Regions from separate parts of the Pelagibacterium sp. 26DY04 genome, predicted to be linked through region 2. Evidence: predicted binding sites of a transcription regulator. Region 2 holds the regulator's gene; each other region holds the start of a gene.

Region 1 (7,840 bases), 1.8 Mb from region 2:
TGGCGGGCAGGCCGATATCCTCAAGAGCTTGGAGGGCCTCGATGGTGTTGTGAGCGAGGCGCGATTTCGGGGTGGCGAGCCCGATCTTGGTCATGGCATCGCGGAACAGCTCGCGGTCCTCGGCCTTGTCGATGGCTTCGGCGTTGGCGCCGATCATTTCGACGCCGAACTTTTCAAGCACGCCCATCTTGTTGAGCGAGAGCGCGCAGTTCAGCGCGGTCTGGCCGCCCATGGTGGGGAGCAGCGCGTCGGGGCGCTCCTTTTCGATGATCTTGGCGACCACCTCGGGAGTGATGGGCTCCATATAGGTAGCGTCGGCGACATCGGGGTCGGTCATGATCGTCGCCGGGTTGGAGTTCACCAGGATGATGCGATAGCCCTCTTCGCGCAGAGCCTTGCAGGCCTGTGTCCCCGAATAGTCGAATTCGCAGGCCTGGCCGATAATGATCGGTCCAGCCCCGATGATGAGGATGGATTTGATGTCTGTGCGTTTGGGCATAGGGCTTCTCGTGCGGCAAGCGCGCGGCAGCAGAACTGACGCGCTTCGGACGGGCTAGACGGTGGCTAGGCGGTCTCCTTAGAGCAAGCTTGGGGGGATTTCCAGCGTCACGGGCGAATTCTTTTGTCGCGGGTCCCGCGAGCGGTCTTCAGAGATAGAGCTTGAACCCTTCATGGCTTTTGGAAAAGCCGAGGCGTTCGTAGAAGCGGTGGGCATCGGTGCGCTTCTTGTTGGAGGTGAGTTGGACCATGGTGCAGCCACGGGCGCGAGCGGTTTCGGCGGCCCAACCCATCATCTTTTCACCGATGCGCTTGTTGCGGTGGGCGGGCGAGACGTGGACGGCTTCCACCGTGCAACGCCAGGCGCCCTGGCGGGCGATGCCAGGGGTGAAGGTCAACTGGAAGGTGCCGACCGGTTCCTCGTCTTGCGTTGCCACCATAAGCATCTGGTTGGGATCAGCGTCAATGGCGGCCAGGGCGGCGAGATAGGCCGGCCCTTGCGGCTTGGACAGATCCTCGGTGGGACCGGCCATGCCATCGGCTTCGATGAGGCCGACGATGAAGGGAAGATCGTTTGCGGTGGCGTTGCGGATGGCGATTTCGGACATGGGCACCTCTTTGGGGACTTCATGTCTCATGATTCGGTGCGGGGTCGTCAGCCATCAGCGAGCGCGATGATGGCGCGCGTGTCGGCGCCTGGCGGCAGGGTGCCTAGGGTGTGGCCCCAATCGCCTCCGAGCCGGGTCGTGGCAAAGAGTTCGCCGGCGGCGGGGGCGCTGCGCAGAAGGAGGCTCGTCTGCAGCAGCAGGGCCATGCGCTCGGTGAACCGGCGAGCCTGGGCTTCGTCAATGGGGCGGGTGAGCGTCTCTTCCAGATCATCGAGCGATTTATCGAACGCCGGGTGGGTGCCGCGGGCGGCGGACAGCTCGGTCATGAGGGCGTCGAGGGCTTCGGGCGAGCGTGAAATGGTGCGCTGCACGTCGAGGGCTATGATGTTGCCCGAGCCTTCCCAAATGGCGTTGAGCGGGGCCTCGCGGTAGAGCCACGGCATGGGGGTATCTTCGATGTAGCCCATGCCGCCCAGTGCTTCCATGGCTTCGACGGTGACGAATGGGCAGCGCTTGTTGTTCCAGTATTTGGTGAGAGCGACCGCGAGGCGGGCGAAGCCTTGATCGGCAGCGTCAAAGGCTTGGGCGACGCGGAAGGCGAGGGTAAGGGCGCCCAGCCATTCAAGCGTAAGATCGGCGAGAAGATTTGCCATGAGCGGCTGGTGGATCAGCGGCTTGCCGAAGGCGGAGCGGTGGCGAGTCCAGTCGAGGGCTTCAAGGAGAGCGCGGCGCATGAGGCCGGCAGGGGCGATCGCGGTATCGAGGCGGGTGTGGTGGACCATTTCGAGAATGGTGCGGATGCCCTGGCCGGGCTCGCCCAGCAGTTCGGCATGGGCGCCGTGATATTCGATCTCGGCCGAGGCATTGGAGCGGTTGCCGAGCTTGTTCTTCAAACGCATCAGGTGGATGGCGTTGAGGTTGCCATCGGGGAGGCGGCGGGGGACCAGGAAGCAGGTCAAACCCTGGGGGAGTTGCGCGAGGGTGAGGAACGCGTCGGACATTGGGGCCGAGCAGAACCATTTGTGGCCGGTGAGGCGATAAGCACCATCGGCGGGCTCTGCGAGCGTGCGATTGGCGCGCACGTCCGAGCCGCCCTGCTTTTCGGTCATCGCCATGCCGATTGTGGCGGCGTGCTTTCGGGCGACAGGAGCGTCGTCAGGGTCGTAATCGGCGGTGGCGGCGAGGCGGGCGAGATCGGCGGCGAGGCCATTGTGCCGGCGCAGGATGGGGATGGCCGCATAGGTCATGGTCATGGGGCAGCAGACGCCCGGTTCGACCTGGCTCATGAGATAGACCATGGCGGCATGGGCAGTATGTCCGGCAGGTGCGCCGGACCAGGGCAGGGCGGCGTATCCCGCTTTAAGACCGGTCCGCAAGAGACGGTGATAGGCATCAGCGAACAGGACCGTGTCGATGCGCCGGCCGCCGGTGTCGAACCGCTCGAGAACAGGCGGCTGTCCGGTGGCGAGGCGGTGTCCATCGACGACTAGATCGGGCTGCCCGAGACGTTCGGCGAAGGCGCGGGATGGCTCCTGGGCCTGTTGGGGCAGCGCCGCGCGCAGGGCCGGGTCGCCCTGCCATAAGGACAGGGTGGTGCGTAGGGCCGGCTGATTGACGACGGCAAAAGGATCCGCTTGCTGCATGGCGCCTCTCCCGGCCCGATTGGACCGCCCATCATGGCTGGCGTCAATCGGGAAAGAGGAACCTTTCGTTCCGGCAGCCCGTTTTTCCGCCCATAACGGTAAAGCAAAGGAGACGAAGATGATTGAACGGGATCGCGAAACCGTTGTCGTGACCGACAATGGCGGCGGCGGTGGAGGCGGCGGCGGGTTCATCGCGGCAATCATCGTCGCCCTGATCGTCATCGTGGGCATCATCTGGTTCGTCAACGCCAACACAGGCGGCGAGGGCGGGTCCGTATCGGTGGACGTGCCGGCCGTGGATGTGCCCGAGGTCGACGTGGACGTGTCGCAATAATGCACGACGATGTCGAAAGCATCTTGTTGGAGCGAAACGGGCAGTTCCCAAACAGCGAACTGCCCGTGATCGTCTATCGCGGCGTCGGCGAGGGTTCGGCAACCGCCGATGCGGTGCAGGCAATGTTCGCGCGCAACGATTGGCCGCCGCAGTGGGTGGATACGATCTTCGATTACCACCATTATCATTCGACAGCTCATGAAGCGCTGGGTGTCGTTTCCGGTTCGGCCCGGCTTGCGCTGGGCGGGCCCGGGGCGCGGCAGGTGGATGTGCGGCCCGGCGATGTCGTGATCATCCCGGCCGGCGTGGCGCACAAGCTCGAAAGCTCGAGCGACGATTTTGCGGTGGTGGGAGCCTATCCACCGGGGCAGGATTGGGACATTCTCAAGGGCAAGGACGGCGATTTGGAGCGGGCGACCGCGAACATCGCGCGCTTGCCGCTGCCGGAAACCGATCCCGTCGGTGGCAAGGCCTTACTGGAACTCTGGCGCGAGGGCTGAGACAATGAAGTGGCGGGGACGCAAACGGTCGAGCAACATCGAGGACCGGCGCGGGGCGAGCGGAGGCATGTTTGGCCGCTCTACAGGGCTGGGCGGTTCGGGATTTCGCATACCGACCGGCGGGAGAGCCGGCGGCGGGCTGGGGATCGGCGCGATCGTCATCATGCTTATCATCGGCATGGCGCTGGGGATCAATCCGCTCTCGCTGCTCGACGGATCGCTGGGCACCGGGACGAGCGGAAACGGTTCTGTTTCACGCCCCTTGCCGGAAGCGGGCGAGGACGACCTTGCCGATTTCGTGGGGGTTGTCGTGCAAGACACCGAAGACCTCTGGACAGAGGTGTTCGTCGAAAACGGCATGACCTATGTGCCCGCGACAGTGGTGCTGTTCACCGACATGAGCCAATCGGGCTGCGGGATGGCCGATGCGCGCACTGGCCCGTTCTACTGCCCGGCCGACCAGAGCGTTTACATCGACCTGGCGTTCTACGAGACGCTGCGCAGCCAGTTCGGGGCGCCCGGCGATTTCGCACAGGCCTATGTGATCGCTCACGAGATCGGGCATCACGTTCAGAATTTGACCGGGGTGCTGCCGGAATACTCGCGGGCCATCCAGTCGATGAGCCAGGAGGAGGCCAACGCCTATTCGGTGCGGATCGAATTGCAGGCCGATTGCTATGCAGGCGTGTGGGCGAACTATGTCGGGGAAGAAAACCTGCTCGAGAGCGGCGATATCGAGGAGGCGATCAACGCTGCCGAACAGATCGGGGATGACGCGATCCAGAGCCGTACGCAAGGGGTGGTGGTTCCCAAGACCTTTACGCACGGCACTTCGGCGCAGCGGCAGGAATGGTTCGAACGCGGCTATTCCGGCGGCGATCCGGGGCAGTGCGACACGTTTTCCGGGGCGATTTAGACAGAGAGCTTCAGGTTGCAGATGAACCTGAAGCTCTCTTCTTTTGGATTCCGGAACGTAGGCCAAGTCCTTGGCCCGGAATCGAGATTTTACTTCAAGCCGCTTTACAGCGAGATGCGGTAGACGCCGAAACCGGCTTCGCTGGTATCGCCGGTGGGCTCGATGGTGATGGCGGTCACGTCGGCCAGGTGCTGTTCGGCGGCAGGGCCGGTTTCGAACAGCACGGTGGTGTCACCGATTTCGGCAAGGGACCAATTGCTGTCGGCGGCCGGGTCGATGGTGCCCTGCTCGACGATGTAGCGCACGATCACGTCGCGGTTGGTATCGGGACCGATGAAGACGATCTTGCTCGAATCGATGCCCGGGAACGAGCCGCCGCCGCCGGCGCGGTAGTTGTTGGTGGCGACGATGAATTCCTGAGCCGGATCGATAGGCTCGCCATTGTACATCAGATCGACGATGCGGTTGGCATCGGGGTTGGTTTCGCCCGAGCCGTCGGCTGCGTATTTGGACGGCTGGGTGATGTCGATCTTGTAGGTCACCCCGTCGATCACGTCGAAATTGTAGGACGGGAAATCGGGGTTGATGAGCTGGGCGTCGGTGGCGCCGGCCTCGACCTGGTTGAACATGCCGGCGGCGCGTTCGAGCCAGTTCTTGACGTCGGCGCCGGTGATCTTCACCGCCTGGATGGTGTTGGGGTAGAGGTAGAGATCGGCGACGTTCTTGATGGCGACCGGGCCGACGGGGACGTCGGTGTAATAGTCCGGACCGCCACGGCCGCCGGCCTTGAAGGGGGCGGCAGCCGAAAGGATCGGCAGACCTTCCCATTCGGTGCCCGCCATCATCTGCTCCATGTACCAGGTCTGGGCGATATTGACGATCTGCACGGACGGATCGTCGGCGACCAGAGAGAAATAGGAGTGGAGCGGGGCAGCGGTTTCACCGACCGGGCGGCGGATATAGTCGAGGGTTTCCTGGTGGGCCGCTTCGACCGAAGCCACGACTTCCTCATCGGATTCGACGGTGGCGGTCACCGCACCGTCGACGCGCTCGTAGATGGGGCGCGCTTCGGAGGTGTGGGACACTACGGTCCAGGAGCCGTCGTCGCCGCGTTCGAGCAGCAGATCGATCAGGCCCATATGGCTGCCCCAGAAGCCGGGCATGACGGCGGGGACGCCCATCAGCGTGCCGTTCTCGATATCGACGCCTTCCACATCGGCATAGTCGGGGCCTGGGAAGACGAGGTGGTGGTGACCGGTAAGGATGGCGTCGATGCCTTCGACCTCACCGAGATAGAGCGAGGCGTTTTCCATGCCCGGAGTGTAGCCGTCGCCGCTGATGCCCGAGTGCGAAAGGGCGATGACGATATCGGCGCCTTCTTCGCGCATCTTCGGGACATAGGCGCGGGCGGTCTCAACGATATCGCGCACGGCCACCTTGCCCTCGAGATGAGCGGCATCCCAGCTCATGATCTGGGGCGGGGTGAAGCCGATCAGGCCGATGCGGATGGTGTGGCTTTCGCCGGCGCCGTCGACCAGCTCCTTTTCAATGATCACATAGGGATCGAACAGGGTGTCGTCCGCAAGCGGATCGTCGCCCAGTTCGGTGCCGTTGACGACGTTGGCAAGAACCACCGGGAAATTGGCCCCGGCCATGGCCTGGTCGAGGAATTCGAGACCATAGTTGAATTCGTGGTTGCCGATCGTGCCCGCGTCATAACCGAGCTCGTTCATGGCGGCGATGGTGGGGTGCAGGTCCGATCCGTCGATGCCGCGCTCATAGGCGACATAGTCGCCGAGCGGGTTGCCCTGGATGGTGTCGCCATTGTCGAGAAGGATGGCATTACCGGCCTCGGCGCGGATGCTCTCGATGATCGAAGCGGTGCGGGCCAGGCCCATCGTGTCGTTGGGGGCGTCGGTGTAGTAGTCATAGGGCATGATGGCGACGTGGATGTCGGTCGTTTCCATGATGCGCAGATGGGCCTGGTTGGACTGGGCCAGCACCGCGAACGGGTGCATCACAACGGCGGCCGCGCCGACCGAGGCCGTGCCGGCGAGAAACGCGCGGCGCGAAATCGTAAGAGAATTCATGAGGTCCCTCCACGGACTGAACTTGATGGCCCGCGACAACCGCCGCGGAACGCCCGCCCCCCTTGCCGCAGTTTTCTGACGGTCCGATGACGCGCGCGAGGAAGCGTCGCGCCTTTTTATCTTTTGGTCAAATTTCTTTTCGTGGCGGGCTGCTGACAGCGTTTGTCACGACTGCGCGGTAGCGTCAGGTCATTGCTTTGAAAGGGAGAAACCCAAATGACACTCCGCACCTATCATGGAAGCTGCCAGTGCGGCTCTGTTCGGTTCGAGGCCGATATCGATCTCAGCCAGGGAACGGGGAAGTGCAATTGCACGAGCTGCCGCAAGCGGCGCTGGTGGAGTGCCACCATCAAGCCCGAAGCGTTCCGGGCGCTTGAAGGGGAAGACACCTTGGTGCCCAATCGCGGTGGCACCGGCCTGTTTTGCCCAGGCTGCGGATTGACCCCGTTCGCTCGGGTGGCGGCGGCGGAATGGAACAATGGCGCCGAGGTGCAGATCAACGTCGCGTGTCTCGACGACGCGACGCCAGAAGACCTGATCGCCGCGCCCGTCACCTATTTCGACGGTCTTAACGACAATTGGTGGAACGTACCGGCGGAGGTCCGGCACCTTTAGGCAGCTTGGGGGTGCTCTTGGCTGGCGCTGTTGCTGGATTCCGGGGACAAGCCCCGCAGCGGCGCCCCCACAGCCGCTATTCTGCGACGGCCGGCTCGCCTTTCTGCTCACGCACGAGGTTAAGGAAGCGCGTGAAGAGGTAGTGTGAGTCGTGCGGGCCGGGGGAGGCTTCCGGGTGGTACTGCACCGAGAACACAGGCTTGCCATCTACCTGCAGGCCGGCGTTGGAGCCGTCGAAAAGTGAGACATGGGTTTCACTCACGCCGGAGGGCAGGCTGTCGCGGTCGACGGCGAAACCATGGTTCATAGAGGTGATCTCGACCTTGCCGGTGGTGAGGTCTTTCACCGGATGGTTGGCGCCGTGATGCCCCTGATGCATCTTCTGGGTTTTGCCGCCCAGGGCGAGGCCGAGGAGCTGGTGACCAAGGCAGATGCCAAAGACCGGCTTGCCGGTTTCGATGACCTTCCGGATGGTGGGCACTGCGTATTCACCGGTCGCGGCGGGATCGCCGGGGCCGTTGGAGAGGAACACGCCGTCGGGGTTATGGGCCATGATGTCCTCGACCGTCGCGGTGGCGGGCACCACGGTGACGCGGGCGCCCTGGTCGGCGATGCAGCGCAGGATGTTGCGCTTGG
Region 2 (7,840 bases):
GACCAGGGCATCTTCATCGCCATTCCGGGCACCAACCACGGCACTCGCGAAGTTTTCGATGAGCGCGTTCTGGAAGCTGGCTGCGAAGCCGCCGGTCTGCCGGAAATGGACGAAGAGGCCATGGAAGCTGCTTGCCTGACCCCGCGTCAGGACGTGGTGGTCGAGATCGCTGGTGACTACACCGAGACCCTGGCTCGTCTGCAGTCCAACCCCGAAGCCATCGGCGTGTTCGGCCTCTCCTTCTACGACCAGAACCGTGACACCCTCAAGGTTGCCACCGTCTCTGGCGTCGAGCCTTCGCTCGAAACCATTGCTTCGGGCGAATACCCGATCTCCCGCCCCCTGCAGTTCTACGTCAAGGGCGCGCACGTCGGCGTGATCCCGGGCATTGAAGATTACGTTGCCTTCTTCCTGTCCGATCAGATGGCCGGTGGCGGCGGCACTCTTGAAGCCGCTGGTCTGGTTCCCGCTTCCAGCGAGTTCCTCGCTGCCCAGCTCGACGCCTTCAACAACGCCGAGCAGTACCAGCCCGAATAATCGGCTGGAGCAATATGCGGAGAACCCCGGCTTGGTCTGGGGTTCTTCACCAAACAGGGAAGGACTGATCCGCTGTGAACGCCTTGGTTATCGCTGCACTCCTGTTGGTCCTTCTGACACTCTCCTACCAGGTTGGGTGGTCGCGCAGCCGCCGGCTCGCCACCGACAAAGGGGCCCGGCTTCATTCCCGCCCTATTTATCACGGCGTGCTCGTTGCCCTTTTTGCGCTGCTCCCGGCCATCCTCGTGCTCGGCCTATGGGCGCTGTTCAGCCAATCCGTCTCGAACAACTATATTCTTGCGCAACTGCCGCCCGAAACGGCGCAATTGCCCCAGGTCCAGCTGCAGGCTACGCTTGACCGCGTCCGTGCTCTGGCCAATGGATTTGGTGTTCTCGGGGAGCCTGCCCCCGAGGAGGCGGCGGCCGCGAGTGCTTACGAGACCTTCCAGCTTATTGGGTTTCTAACGGTCATCGCCGCGGCATCCGCCTTGGGCGCCGCCGGTCTGTTCTGGGCGCAACGCCGTATCGGTCCGGCCTTGCGCGCACGCAATCAAGTCGAATTCGCCGTTCGCATTGGTCTGGTTGCCTGCTCTACCGTGGCCATCCTCACCACCATCGGTATTGTGCTTTCGCTCCTGGCCGACGCGATCCGCTTCTTCTCGTTCATCAACCCGATCGACTTCTTCTTCGGCACTGTCTGGAATCCCCGGTTCCAGTCCACCGGCACCGGTTCGGCAGGCGAGTACGGCCTCCTGCCGCTGCTCACCGGCACTCTCATGATCAGCATCATCGCCATGCTGGTTGCCGTGCCGATCGGTCTTATGTCGGCGATCTATCTCTCTCAGTATGCCCACCAGCGCGTCCGCGACGTGGTCAAGCCCATCATTGAAGTGCTGGCCGGCATCCCGACTATCGTCTACGGGTTTTTCGCGCTTGTAACTGTCGGCCCGTTCCTTTCGGGCTTGGGTGCCGCGATCGGCATCGACATCCGCGCAACCAGCGCGCTCACGGCAGGGGTCGTGATGGGGATCATGATCATCCCCTTTATCTCATCGCTGAGTGACGACATAATCTCGCAGGTGCCGAACGCCATGCGGGATGGCTCGCTGGGCTTGGGAGCCACCCAATCCGAAACCATTCGCAAGGTCCTGTTGCCCGCCGCGTTGCCGGGCGTGGTCGGTGCCATCCTGCTCGCGGTCAGCCGAGCCATTGGTGAAACGATGATCGTGGTTCTGGCCGCCGGCAACAGTCCCGTCCTCCGCTTCAACCCGGCCGAGCCGACCTCAACGGTTACGGTCAGCATCGTTAATCAGTTGACCGGCGACGCCGATTTCACCAGCCCACAATCGCTGGTCGCCTTCGCTTTGGGCCTGACGCTGTTCGTCATGACCCTGCTGCTTAACGTCCTGGCACTCTACATCGTCCGTAAATTCAGGGAGCAATACGAATAGCCATGACCGACGCATTGCTCTCCAATACGGAAACCAATAACCGCAACCGCGAGCGCGTCAGGGCCGGCCTCGCCCGGCGCCATCGCAGCGAAAACCTGTTTCGGTGGGCAGGTGTTCTCGCCATCGTCGCCGCGTTGGGTTTCGTGGTAATTCTGTTCGGAATGATCCTCTCCAAAGGCCTGCCGTCTTTTTGGCAGTCCACGCTCCATGCCGAAGTCTACTTCGATCCCGAGCTGATCGAGGGTGGTCCCATGCCGGAACGAGCGGACAGCAACTCGGCGGCCGAGTATCAGCAGGCGGTGAACCAATGGCAGCGTGACGTCACGCTTTCCAACTGGAATGCCCTTGTCGAGACGGCTATCCGTGCCCAAGCGCCTGATGTTGAGATCGAAGCCAGGGACGTGCTCGCATTGGTGACGTCCGCCGCCCGCTTTCAGTTGCGCGATCTCTATTTTGCCAATCCTGACCTGCTGGGGCAGACGGTGCCTGTGGCGCTCCTGGCCTCCGCCAATACTGATAACTGGCTCAAGGGGACCATCGATCGCTCGCAGCCCGATGCGCGCCAGCAACTCTCCGCCGACACCCGTGCGCTGGCCGACCGGCTTCTGGACGAGGATATTATCCGCTTCGATTTCGCCTGGCACATCTTCACCAATGTCGACAGCCGCTCTGCTCCTGCATCGGCCGGTTTGGCCGGCGCGTTCATGGGGTCGTTGTACATGATGGCGGTGGTGATCGTGCTGGCCGTTCCGATCGGCGTCGCCAGTGCCGTCTATCTCGAAGAGTTCGCGCCCAAGAACCGGCTGACGGATTTGATCGAGGTCAACATCAACAATCTGGCTGCCGTGCCCTCCATTGTTTTCGGCCTGCTGGGCGCCGCCATTTTCATCAACTACATGGGCCTGCCACGCTCGGCACCGCTTGTCGGCGGTCTCGTGCTCACGCTGATGACCCTGCCCACCATCATCATCGCCACCCGCTCTGCGCTCCGCGCGGTGCCGCCCTCGCTGCGCCAGGCCGCCCTCGGACTGGGCGCGTCGCGCAACCAGACCGTATTCCATCATGTCCTGCCGTTGACCTTCCCCGGAATCCTGACCGCGACAATCATCGGCGTTGCGCAGGCGCTCGGCGAGACGGCGCCCCTTCTTCTGATCGGGATGAGCGCCTTTATCGCCAACATTCCGGCCAATCCATTGGACTCGGCTACAGCACTGCCAGTGCAGATCTATTTGTGGCAGGGCAACGAGAACCGGAATTTCTTCGAAGCCCGCACATCGGCGGCCATCATCGTCCTGCTGGGCCTGATGATCCTTCTTAATGCCATCGCCATATTCCTGCGCACGCGATTGGAGCGTAAAAAATGACGAGCGATACCCTGAGCGCAAGGAGCGCAACCGATATGTCGGAGAGCCAACCCGAAGCATCCGCGACGCCGGTTCATCAGACTGTACGGATTCCTGATCCCAACGCTGGCCCTTCTCGCCTCAAGGCCAAGGACGTCTCGGTGTTCTACGGCGAAAAGCAGGCGCTGTTCGACGTCTCGATCGACATCCCTGAAAAGTCGGTTTCCGCCTTTATCGGCCCGTCGGGCTGCGGCAAGTCCACCTTCCTGCGGTGCATCAACCGCATGAACGACACCATCGAGGGCGCCCGAGTCACCGGCGAGATTTCGCTCGACGGCGACAATCTCTATGACGCCAGCCTCGACGTGGTCGAGCTGCGCGCCCGGATCGGCATGGTGTTCCAGAAGCCCAACCCGTTCCCCAAGTCGATTTTCGAGAACGTCGCCTATGGCCCCAAGATCCACGGCCTGGCTCGCAATAAGGCCGATCTTGAGGAAATCGTAGTGACCTCGCTGCAGAAGGCGGGTCTGTTCGAGGAGGTCAAGGACCGGCTCCATCAGCCCGGCACCGGGCTTTCGGGCGGCCAGCAGCAGCGCTTGTGCATCGCGCGGGCCATTGCGGTGGGTCCGGAAGTTATCCTTATGGACGAGCCCTGTTCGGCGCTCGATCCGATCGCCACGGCGATCATCGAGGAACTGATCGACGAACTGCGTACCAATTACACGATCGTCATCGTCACCCACTCCATGCAGCAGGCCGCCCGCGTATCGCAAAAGACGGCGTTCTTCCATCTTGGCAAGCTGATCGAAGAAGGTCCGACTGAAGAGATTTTCACCAATCCGCGGGAAAAGCGCACGCAGGATTATATCACCGGCCGGATCGGGTAAGGAGGAGGACCAGATGCCCCCGTCAACAGAACATATCGTTACGTCCTACGAGGACGAACTGACCGAACTGGCCCGCTCGATCTCCGAAATGGGCGGCCTGGTCGAAAAGGCCATCGTCAACGCCACCGAGGCGCTGATCCGCGCCGATAGCGAACTGGCTCTCGCCACTGTAGCCGCCGACAAGAAGATCGACGCCATGCAGACCCAGATCGACGATATGGCCGTTTCGATCATCGCCCGCCGCCAGCCCATGGCGCAGGATCTGCGTCTGGTGATCGCGTCCATCCACGTCGCCAACGATCTCGAACGCATCGGCGACATGGCCAAATCCACGGCCCGCCGTTCGACCCAGATCGAAGGGTTGGCCATGTCGGTGCAGTTCAAGAACGGTCTGCGCCACATGGGCGAGCTTGCCCTGCGCCAGGTCAAACTCTCGCTGGATGCCTTCGCGGCGCGCGACAAGGATATGGCCGTCGATGTCGTCGAACGCGACACTGAAGTCGATGCACTCTATGTCTCCCTGTTCCGCGAGCTTTTGACCTATATGATGGAGGATCCGCGCAACATCACCATGTGCACGCATCTTCTGTTCTGCGGCAAGAACCTCGAACGGGTCGGCGACCACTCCACCAACATCGCCGAGCAAGCCTACTTCCTCGCCACCGGCAAGTCGCTGACTGCCGATGTCGAGGATGTAAAGCGCGAGCAGATCAAGGGCTGACGTATGACGCCACAGGTTCTTGTCGTTGAAGACGAAGCCGATCTCGTCGAACTGCTCCGTTACAATCTCGAAGCCGAAAACTTCACCGTTTCCACGGCCGAAGACTCTGAAGAGGCGATGCTGCGCATTGCCGAGAACACGCCCGACATCGTCCTGCTCGACTGGATGCTGCCGGGCACCTCGGGGATTGAAATCTGCCGGCGCATTCGTGCACGTACCGACACCGCCCGCATCCCCATCATCATGCTCACCGCCCGCGGTGAGGAGGAAGAGAGGGTGCGCGGGCTTGCTACCGGGGCCGACGACTATGTCGTCAAGCCCTTCTCGCTGCCTGAGTTGATGGCGCGCATCAATGCGCTGCTCCGCCGGTCCAATCCCCAGCTCATCGCCGCCGTTCTCAAGGCTGGTGATATCGAGCTGGACCGGACCACCCATCGCGTCCGGCGTTCTGGCAAGGAAGTCCATCTCGGCCCCACCGAGTATCGCTTGCTCGAATATCTCATGGGCAATCCCGGCCGCGTCTATTCCCGTGAGCAATTGCTGGATGGCGTGTGGGGCACCGATGTTTATGTCGATGAACGGACCGTCGATGTGCATGTGGGCCGCCTGCGCAAGGCCATCAACAAGGGGCGGGCCAAGGATCCGATCCGCACGGTGCGCGGTGCCGGCTACGCTTTCGACGAGAAATTCGTGGTTGGTTAGATAGAACTTTATCGAAATTCTGCGCTGTTTTATTAAACCGGCTCGACAAAACGTAAATGTCGCAGCCGGTTTGCTTTTGTTTCAAATGAAGCGTCATTAACGTTCATTTGCGCTTTGCTTTGCGCTTATCCTCCGCGCCCGCGATAACCGGTTAGTTCCGGTGCGAGCAGGTGCCATGCCCAAATCAGCCATTGCCGTCAAACGAACCGAGGCTAAAACGGAGCCCCGTCTCTTGCCGCTGGTTCTCGATCTCGACAACACGCTGATCCGTACCGATCTGCTGCACGAAACGGTATTTGCGTTTCTAAAGGTCAATCCCCTCGGGCTGTTTCTGATTGCCTTGTGGCTCGTCAAGGGCAAGGCGCATCTCAAACAGCAGCTCGCGGCGCGGGTGACGCTGGAGGTCGATGACCTTCCGGTCAACGAAGCGGTTGCCGCCTATGCCGAGGCTGAAAAGAGCAAGGGGCGCACGATCATTTTGGCGACGGCAGCCGACAGCCTTTTGGCCATGCGTATCGCGCGGCGGTTCCCTTTCATCGACAAGACACTGGCCTCCGATGGTGTGACCAATCTCAAGGGACGCGCCAAGGCCGAGCGGTTGGCCGATATGTTTCCCGATGGCTTCGTTTATGCCGGCGATTGCGCGTCCGATCTCAATGTCTGGCGCATTGCCAAGGGTGCGGTACTGGTGGAAACCAATGGCCGCCTCTCTCGGGCCGCAACCAGGTTGACGGCGATTGAACACGCCATCACCCGTCCGGCGCGTCTGAGGGATTGGGTCAAAGCCGCCCGACCGCATCAATGGGCCAAGAACGCCTTGGTGTTCGTTCCCCTCATGCTGGCGGGGCATATGCTCGATCCCGCCGCCTGGGCCAGCGCCGGCATCGCTTTCCTCGCGTTGGGCATTCTCGCCTCGGCCACGTATTTGCTCAACGATCTCTGGGACATTGCCGACGACCGCCGCCACTGGTCCAAACGTGACCGGCCGCTTGCTTCAGGCCGCATGGCGATCGCTGAAGCTGTTGTTGCCATTCCGGTGGCGATGGCGATCTCCTTCGTCCTCGGCGCGCTGGTCAATCCGCTGGTCGTTGCAACGCTGGGAGCATACCTCGTCCTGACTGTTGCCTATTCGATGGGCATCAAGCGCAAGCCCATCCTTGATGCGTTCACCCTCGCAGTGCTCTTCACCCTGCGTCTGGTTCTCGGCATCGTCACTGTCGGCGTCATGGCCTCGCCCTGGCTGCTGGTGTTCTCGATGTTCCTGTTCGCGTCGCTCTCTTTTGCCAAACGCAACACAGAGGTGCAGCGTCTGGCCGACAAGGGTGGCGTGGGCAAGGTCGGGGGGAGGGGATATTTCACCACGGATGCGCCCTTCATCATGGCCATGGGCGTGGCGAGCGGTATCGGATCGGTTCTGATCCTCGTGCTCTATCTCACCCAGGACGCACTGGCGGCGGATTTTTATTCCGACTCCATCTGGCTCTGGCTAATGCCCGCTGCCCTGTTCCTATGGATCGGCCGCATCTGGATGCTGTGCTTTCGCGGCGAACTCAACGACGACCCAGTGGCCTTCGCCATGAAAGATCCCAAGAGCCTGATGCTCGCCGCCGGGCTGGCGCTGGGCTTCTTTCTTGCCTGGATCGGCATATGAGGCCCCAAGCATTTCTTCGGTTGCCGCAGCTCGTGCGGTTCCTACTGCTGGGAGGACTGGCGGCCGCGATCAATTGGCTGGTGCGCTTCCCGCTCTCGCTGGCGATGCCGTTTTCCGCCGCCGTGTTCGTCGCCTACCTCATCGGAATGAGCGCGGGCTTCACGCTCTATCGCGCCTATGTCTTTCCCAATTCGCCCCGGCCGATCGCCATGCAGGCGGCGCTGTTCCTCATCGTCAATGCCGTGGGCGCCGTGGTGGTCATGACTATTTCGGTCAGTCTTCTCGACCATATCTTGCCGCTTATCGGCTGGTGGCTGCTGCCTGAAGCGGTGGCTCATGGCACGGGTATTGCCGTCGGGGCGGTTGTCAATTTCGCCGGACACAAATATCTCAGTTTCCGAGTACATCCCGGTCGCGCCGGAAACCTGACTTGACGGGTCCATTTTAAGCGCCTACTCGGGACACGTTCGTAAAGTGATCCGATATGCTGCGCCGCTTCTTTTCCTATTACGTCCCCTACAAGGGCTTGTTTGCCCTTGATTTCGGCT
Region 3 (7,840 bases), 1.5 Mb from region 2:
TGGCGACGACACCTTCGAAGCGGGCATCCCCGAGAGCTTCAACGTTCTCGTCAAGGAAATCCGTTCGCTGGGTCTCAACGTCGAATTGACCGACATGGAAGCGGACAATGACGAGCCGGGTGGCGATCCCGAACTCGCACCTCCTGCGGACGCGGCGGAATAATCCGCCGCTTCCAACTGGCCGGAGCGTACCTATATAGGGCGCTTCCGGCCTGAACCGATTGCTTTTGCCTCGCAGTGCGCTCGCTCCAGCAGCGCTGTCGGGGCATCAAGGAGACAAAGATGAATCATCATCAGCACGTCATGGATCCGTTCAACTCGCAGGCGGCTGCGCCGACTTTCGATCAGATCAAGATCAACATCGCGAGCCCGGAAAAGATCCTGTCGTGGTCTTACGGCGAAATCAAAAAGCCTGAGACCATCAACTACCGCACGTTCAAGCCCGAGCGTGACGGCTTGTTCTGCGCGCGTATCTTCGGCCCGACCAAGGACTATGAGTGCTTGTGCGGCAAGTACAAGCGCATGAAGTTCAAGGGCGTCATCTGCGAAAAGTGCGGTGTGGAAGTCACCCTCAGCCGCGTTCGCCGCGAGCGCATGGGCCATATCGAGCTCGCCGCTCCGGTCGCTCACATCTGGTTCCTGAAGTCGCTGCCCTCCCGCATCTCCCAGCTTCTCGACATGACGCTGAAGGATGTGGAACGCATTCTGTACTTCGAGAACTATGTGGTGATCGAGCCGGGCCTGACCCCGTTCACCCAGCACCAGCTCATCACTGAAGAAGAGTATCTCGACGCTCAGGACAATTACGGTCCGGACGCCTTCACTGCCATGATCGGCGCAGAAGCGGTGCGTGAGATGCTGGCCGCGCTCGACCTCGACAAGCTCGCCGCCGACCTGCGCGTCGAGATCGCCGAGTCGACCACCGAGCTCAAGCCCAAGAAGCTCGCCAAGCGTTTGAAGATCGTCGAGCAGTTCATCGTTTCGGGCAACAAGCCCGAATGGATGATCATGACCGTCATTCCGGTGATCCCACCGGAACTGCGTCCGCTCGTTCCGCTCGATGGCGGCCGGTTCGCTACGTCCGATCTCAACGACCTCTACCGTCGTGTGATCAATCGTAACAATCGTCTCAAGCGCCTCATCGAGCTGCGCGCGCCCGACATCATCATCCGCAACGAAAAGCGTATGCTCCAGGAGGCCGTCGACGCCCTGTTCGACAATGGCCGCCGTGGCCGCACCATCACCGGTGCCAACAAGCGTCCGCTCAAGTCGCTGTCAGATATGCTCAAGGGCAAGCAGGGCCGGTTCCGCCAGAACCTGCTCGGCAAGCGCGTCGACTATTCCGGCCGTTCGGTCATCACCGTGGGTCCGGAACTCAAGCTCCACCAGTGCGGCCTGCCCAAGAAGATGGCGCTCGAGCTGTTCAAGCCCTTCATCTATTCGCGTCTCGACGCGAAGGGCCTGTCCTCGACCGTCAAGCAGGCAAAGAAGCTGGTTGAAAAGGAAAAGCCCGAAGTCTGGGATATCCTCGACGAAGTGATCCGCGAGCACCCGGTTCTCCTGAACCGTGCGCCCACGCTTCACCGCCTTGGCATCCAGGCGTTCGAGCCGATCCTGATCGAGGGCAAGGCCATCCAGCTTCACCCGCTGGTCTGCGCCGCGTTCAACGCCGACTTCGACGGCGACCAGATGGCCGTTCACGTGCCGCTGAGCCTGGAAGCCCAGCTCGAAGCCCGTGTGCTGATGATGTCGACCAACAACATCCTGCACCCGGCCAATGGTCAGCCGATCATCGTGCCGAGCCAGGACATCGTGCTTGGTCTCTACTACGTCTCGATCATGGCCGAGGGCGAGCCCGGCGAAGGCATGGCGTTCTCGTCCATGTCCGAGCTCGAGCATGCGCTTGAGAACAAGTCGGTCACGCTGCACACCAAGATCAAGGGCCGCGTCAAGACGCTCGATGCCGAAGGCAATGTGGTTTCCGCGATCGTCGAAACCACGCCGGGCCGCATGATGCTGGGGCAGATCCTGCCCAAGGGCGTGCCGTTCGAGGTGGTCAACCAGCTCATGACCAAGAAGAACATCTCCAAGGTCATCGACACGGTTTACCGTGCCTGTGGCCAGAAGGAGACCGTGATCTTCTGTGACCGCATCATGGATCTGGGCTTCAAGCAGGCCTGCCGCGCCGGCATCTCGTTCGGCAAGGACGACATGGTGATCCCGGATTCGAAGGCCAAGATCGTGGGCGATACCCGTCGTCAGGTCGAGGAGTTCGAGCAGCAATACAATGACGGCCTCATCACCCATGGTGAGAAGTACAACAAAGTCGTCGACGCCTGGGCCAAGTGCGGTGACAAGGTCGCCGAGGAGATGATGAAGCGCATCTCTGCTCACGAGAAGGACGACAACGGCCGCTCGCGTCAGATCAACTCGGTCTATATGATGAGCCACTCCGGCGCCCGTGGTTCGGTCGCCCAGATGAAGCAGCTCGCCGGCATGCGCGGCCTCATGGCCAAGCCGTCGGGCGAAATCATCGAGACCCCGGTGATCTCGAACTTCAAGGAAGGCCTGACCGTTCTCGAGTACTTCAACTCGACCCACGGCGCCCGTAAGGGTCTGGCCGACACCGCGCTCAAGACCGCGAACTCGGGTTACCTGACCCGCCGTCTCGTGGACGTGGCGCAGGACGCGATCATCACCGCTGACGATTGCGGTACCGAGCGCGGCCTGACCATGGAAGCGATCGTCGACTCCGGTCAGGTGGTCGCCTCGCTTGGCCAGCGTATTCTGGGCCGCGTTTCGGCCGACGACATCTACGTCCCCGGTACCGACGACGTTCTTGTCGCCAAGGGTACGCTGATGGACGAAGCGGATGTCGAAAAGATCGAGGCTGCCAAGGTCCAGTCGGTGCGCATCCGCTCGCCGCTGACCTGCGAGGTTCGCCAGGGCACCTGCGCGACCTGCTATGGCCGTGATCTTGCCCGCGGTACCCCCGTCAACATGGGCGAAGCGGTCGGCGTCATCGCGGCTCAGTCGATCGGTGAACCGGGCACCCAGCTCACCATGCGCACGTTCCACATCGGTGGTACGGCCCAGGTGGTGGACAACTCTTATCTCGAGGCCGGTGCCGAGGGTAAGATCGCGTTCCGCAACAAGAACATTGCGACCAACTCGGACGGCCACATCGTCGTCATGGGTCGCAACGTCTCCATCGTCATCGTTGATACCGATAGCAAGGAACGCGCCGTTCACAAGCTCGGTTATGGTTCGCGTCTGCGGGTCAACGAGGGCGATCAGGTCAAGCGCGGCCAGCGTCTGGCCGAGTGGGATCCGTACACCCGTCCGGTCCTGACCGAGGTCGAGGGCGAGGTGATCTTCGAGGATCTGGTCGATGGGGCTTCGGTCTCCGAGCAGACCGACGAGACCACCGGCTTCACCAAGCGTCTGGTCATCGACTGGCGTTCCAGCCAGCGCGGCGACGGGCTTAAGCCCGCCATCGCCGTCGGTTCGAAGGGGCAGCCCTTCAAGACCGATCGTGGCACCGATGCTCGGTACCTGATGAGCGTGGATGCGGTCATCGCCGTCGAGCCGGGCACCCGCGTTGCCCCCGGCGACGTCCTTGCCCGTATTCCGCTCGAAAGCGCCAAGACCAAGGACATCACCGGCGGTCTGCCGCGTGTGGCCGAACTGTTCGAGGCTCGCCGTCCGAAGGATCACGCGATCATTGCCGAAATCGATGGCACGATCCGCTTCGGTCGCGACTACAAGAACAAGCGTCGCATCATCATCGAGCCGAACGATGAGAGCCTGGAGCCGGTCGAGTACCTCATCCCGAAGGGCAAGCCGTTCCACCTGCAGGAAGGCGATCCGATCGAGCGGGGCGAGTATATCCTGGACGGCAACCCGGCACCGCATGACATCCTTGCCATCAAGGGCGTCGAGGAGCTGGCCAAGTATCTCGTCAACGAGATCCAGGAGGTCTATCGCCTGCAGGGCGTGTTGATCAACGACAAGCACATCGAGGTGATCGTTCGCCAGATGCTGCAAAAGGTCGAGATCACCGAGCCCGGCGAGTCCGGCCTGCTCAAGGAAGAGCAGATCGACCGCATCGACTTCGACGAGCTCAACGAACAGCTCGTTGCCGATGGCAAGAAGCCCGCGGAGGCCGTTCCGGTCCTGCTCGGCATCACCAAGGCGTCGCTGCAGACTCGTTCCTTCGTCTCGGCCGCGTCCTTCCAGGAGACGACCCGCGTCCTCACCGAGGCCGCCGTCTCGGGCAAGGCCGACCTGCTCGAAGGCCTCAAGGAGAACGTCATCGTCGGCCGTCTCATTCCGGCCGGTACGGGTGCTCGCATCTCCAATGTGCGCCAGATCGCGACCAAGCGCGACGACCTCATTCTCGAAGAGCGTCGCCGCCAGGCCGAAACGGTTGCCATCCCGGCGCCCGAGGCCATGCCGGAAGCTCCGGCCGAATAAGGTCGCAAGCATCGTAACAATAGGAAAATGGGGGCTCCGGCCCCCATTTTTATTGCGCGCGGCGATGTCGCAAAACCGCCATCGATCCGTCAAGCAACGGTAAACGGCCTGTCACAGGGCGGGACTTAAATCCTCGCGGTTTTTGATCCGTTGTCAGGAGGCACCCCCGTGGTCCGACAGTCCTTGTTATCGTTCGTTTCCCTTTTTGCTCTCGGCGCAGCCGCCCATGCGCAGGATGCGCAGGAATTTTCCGCCGTGCTGCTCGAGCATGCCCGGGTCCCGGCCCAGACCTTTCTTCCAGCCCCGGCCGATGCACCCGTCAGCCTCAACATTTCCGGCCGCTTTGCCGGCGGTGAGCGCAGCGAAGCGCCGTACAGCGTGATCGACGCCAATTCCGGTCTCGGCCGTCCGTTCCCCGGCCAGCCGCTGCAGGGCTTTTCGGGCATCCGCTCGCTGGGCGACGATCGCTTCCTGGTGCTCACCGACAACGGGTTCGGTTCGAAATACAATTCGTCCGATGCCATGCTGATGTTCAACATCCTGGTACCCGATTGGGAAACGGGGCAGGTCGCTGTTGAAGAAACGATCTTCCTTTCCGATCCCGACCGGGTCGTTCCGTTCCCGATCACCAACGAACATACCGACACCCGCTATCTCACCGGTGCCGATTTCGATCCTGAATCCATTCAGCCGGTCGGCGATCATTATTGGATCGGCGACGAGTTCGGCCCCTGGCTGATCGAGGTCGACGAGGACGGCGTGGTTCAGCAGGTTTTCGCCACCGAGCCGGGCGGTGAATTGCTGCGCAGCCCCGACAATTTCTTTGTCGGTTCGGTCAATCCCGGTGCCGGCCAACCCGAGAACCTGCGCACCTTTGGTTCCGGCGGTTATGAGGGCATGGCGCTGGGCGAAGACGGCACCACGCTCTACCCGCTATTGGAAAAGCCGATCTGGATGCCGGAAGAGGGCGCGCAGGAAACCATCGACGGCGCATCCGTGCTGCGCATGTTCGAATTCGACACCGAAGAGGGCGAGTGGAGCGAAGTGATCCGCTATTATCCGCTCGAAGACCCCACCCATGCGATTGGTGATTTCAACATCATCGAGGGCACCCGCGCCCTGATTATCGAGCGCGACGGCCGCGAGGGCGACCCCCGCGACGAGAGTGTTGAAAATCCCGCTCAGTTCAAGCGCATCTATCTTGTCGATCTCGAACGCACCGACGAAAGCGGCGTTCTGGAAAAGATCGCCTATATCGACCTCATGAACATCGAGGATCCCGATGGCGTCGCTCCGCGCGGCACGATCGAGGGTGTCTTCAACTTCCCGTTCGTCACCATCGAGGATGTCGACCGCGTCGATGAGACCACCATCGTTGTCGCCAACGACAACAACTATCCCGGTTCGGTGGGCCGCGAAGCGGGCCGTGCCGACGACAACGAGATCATCCTTCTCGACGTCGCCGATTTCCTCGCTGCTGAGTAGCGGCAAAGCAAAACGTTGGGGAAGGGGCCTTCGGGCCCTTTTCTTTTTGTTTACCTTCAATCAACCTCTTGATTGCGCGGTTCGGCCCCCCATATCCCGCCATGCACGAAGTGCAGGGCAGGTGATCAGCAGGGCTCTGCGGCTTTTTTCCCGGAAAGCCTTGACGATTCTGAATCAACCCAGTAATACCCGCCCTACCTAAGCGGTCGGTCGTGATCCGGCACCGAATGCGAAGCGCCCAATGCGACGCATTCAAGCCGATCAAACACACTGTCGGGTAGTTAGACGCAACAAGTCTTGGGCGCATGATTGCTTCCGGTTCGGAGGTGATCCTCTGCATTCTTGGCGCCGCCGGTTCCGTACGGAAGTCCGGGCAGGCGCCGCTCGCTTGTTATGTCGACAAGGATTTTGTTTGTACGGATGAAAAGAGGGTTCGAGCGATATGCCGACCATTAATCAGCTGATCCGCAAGCCCCGGCAGGCCAAGCCGAAGCGGAACAAGGTTCCGGCGATGGAGGCCAACCCGCAGAAGCGCGGTGTTTGCACGCGTGTCTATACGACGACCCCCAAGAAGCCGAACTCGGCTCTGCGTCGTGTGGCCAAGGTGCGCCTGGTCAATCAGCGTGAAGTTATTACCTACATCCCCGGCGAGGGTCACAACCTGCAGGAGCACTCTGTTGTGCTGATCCGCGGCGGCCGTGTGCGCGACCTTCCGGGCGTGCGTTATCACGTGCTGCGCGGCGTGCTGGACACCCAGTCGGTGAAGGATCGCAAGCAGCGTCGTTCGAAGTACGGCGCGAAGCGGCCGAAATAAGGAGATCTGTGAGCTATGTCCCGTCGGCATCGTGCAGAAAAGCGTGAGATCAACCCCGATCCCAAGTTCGGTGATCTGGTTGTCTCCAAGTTCATGAATTCGCTCATGAAGGACGGCAAGAAGTCTGCCGCCGAGAGCATTGTCTATGGCGCATTCGAAGTTATCGAGGAGCGGACCAAGCAGGACCCCATCCAGGTGTTCCATGGCGCTCTCGACAACATCCGTCCGGCCGTTGAAGTTCGTTCCCGCCGTGTTGGTGGCGCGACTTACCAGGTTCCGGTCGAAGTCCGTGCCGACCGCCAGCAGGCTCTCGCCATCCGCTGGTTGATCGATGCTGCGCGCAAGCGTGGCGAGCAGACCATGGTTGGCCGTCTTTCGGGCGAACTGATGGATGCCATGAATGGCCGTGGTCAGGCGGTCAAGAAGCGCGAAGACACGCACCGTATGGCTGACGCCAACCGCGCGTTCTCGCACTACCGCTGGTAAGGAAGACGATCATGGCTCGCGAATACAAGATCGAAGACTACCGCAATTTCGGCATCATGGCGCACATCGATGCCGGCAAGACCACCACGACCGAACGCATCCTGTTCTACACCGGCAAGTCGCACAAGATCGGTGAAGTCCATGACGGCGCTGCCACCATGGACTGGATGGAGCAGGAGCAGGAACGCGGCATCACCATCACGTCCGCTGCCACGACCACGTTCTGGCAGGGCCGTGACGGCAAGAAGCGTCGCTTCAACATCATCGATACTCCGGGCCACGTCGACTTCACCATCGAGGTCGAGCGTTCGCTGCGCGTGCTCGACGGTGCCGTCGCTCTGCTTGATGCCAACGCCGGTGTCGAGCCGCAGACCGAAACCGTCTGGCGCCAGGCCGACAAGTACCACGTTCCGCGTCTGATCTTCGTCAACAAGATGGACAAGATCGGCGCCGACTTCTACCGCTCGGTGGAAATGGTCGGCGAGCGTCTGGGCGCCAAGGCCGTTGTTCTTCAGCTCCCCATCGGTGCCGAGAACGAGTTCGCCGGCGTCGTCGATCTCATCGAGATGAAGGCTCTGG

Evidence for each region. Region 2 encodes PhoB, which activates phosphate uptake and scavenging genes when phosphate is short. Its sites were predicted from a motif close to TGTCATNNANCTGTCAT; they were not measured.
Region 1: NO932_RS13655 (bifunctional 2',3'-cyclic-nucleotide 2'-phosphodiesterase/3'-nucleotidase) is a predicted target of PhoB. The motif match lies at 6,665-6,681, and genes of this name have one in related genera.
Region 3: NO932_RS10740 (esterase-like activity of phytase family protein) is a predicted target of PhoB. The motif match lies at 4,542-4,558, and genes of this name have one in related genera.

Annotation. Positions count from the first base shown of each region.
Region 1 is NZ_CP101731.1:2,754,326-2,762,165, reverse strand. It holds gene carB (carbamoyl-phosphate synthase large subunit) at 1-499, opposite strand, end outside; gene NO932_RS13680 (GNAT family N-acetyltransferase) at 648-1,106, opposite strand; gene NO932_RS13675 (acyl-CoA dehydrogenase family protein) at 1,154-2,749, opposite strand; gene NO932_RS13670 (hypothetical protein) at 2,868-3,083, shown strand; gene NO932_RS13665 (cupin domain-containing protein) at 3,083-3,583, shown strand; gene NO932_RS13660 (neutral zinc metallopeptidase) at 3,588-4,499, shown strand; gene NO932_RS13655 (bifunctional 2',3'-cyclic-nucleotide 2'-phosphodiesterase/3'-nucleotidase) at 4,604-6,589, opposite strand; gene NO932_RS13650 (GFA family protein) at 6,806-7,204, shown strand; gene carA (glutamine-hydrolyzing carbamoyl-phosphate synthase small subunit) at 7,281-7,840, opposite strand, start outside.
Region 2 is NZ_CP101731.1:686,419-694,258, forward strand. It holds gene NO932_RS03145 (substrate-binding domain-containing protein) at 1-537, shown strand, start outside; gene pstC (phosphate ABC transporter permease subunit PstC) at 612-1,988, shown strand; gene pstA (phosphate ABC transporter permease PstA) at 1,991-3,352, shown strand; gene pstB (phosphate ABC transporter ATP-binding protein PstB) at 3,388-4,218, shown strand; gene phoU (phosphate signaling complex protein PhoU) at 4,232-4,939, shown strand; gene phoB (phosphate regulon transcriptional regulator PhoB) at 4,943-5,641, shown strand; gene NO932_RS03175 (UbiA family prenyltransferase) at 5,817-7,292, shown strand; gene NO932_RS03180 (GtrA family protein) at 7,289-7,726, shown strand; gene NO932_RS03185 (ABC transporter ATP-binding protein) at 7,777-7,840, shown strand, end outside.
Region 3 is NZ_CP101731.1:2,183,714-2,191,553, reverse strand. It holds gene rpoB (DNA-directed RNA polymerase subunit beta) at 1-163, shown strand, start outside; gene rpoC (DNA-directed RNA polymerase subunit beta') at 283-4,476, shown strand; gene NO932_RS10740 (esterase-like activity of phytase family protein) at 4,645-5,961, shown strand; gene rpsL (30S ribosomal protein S12) at 6,404-6,775, shown strand; gene rpsG (30S ribosomal protein S7) at 6,791-7,261, shown strand; gene fusA (elongation factor G) at 7,273-7,840, shown strand, end outside.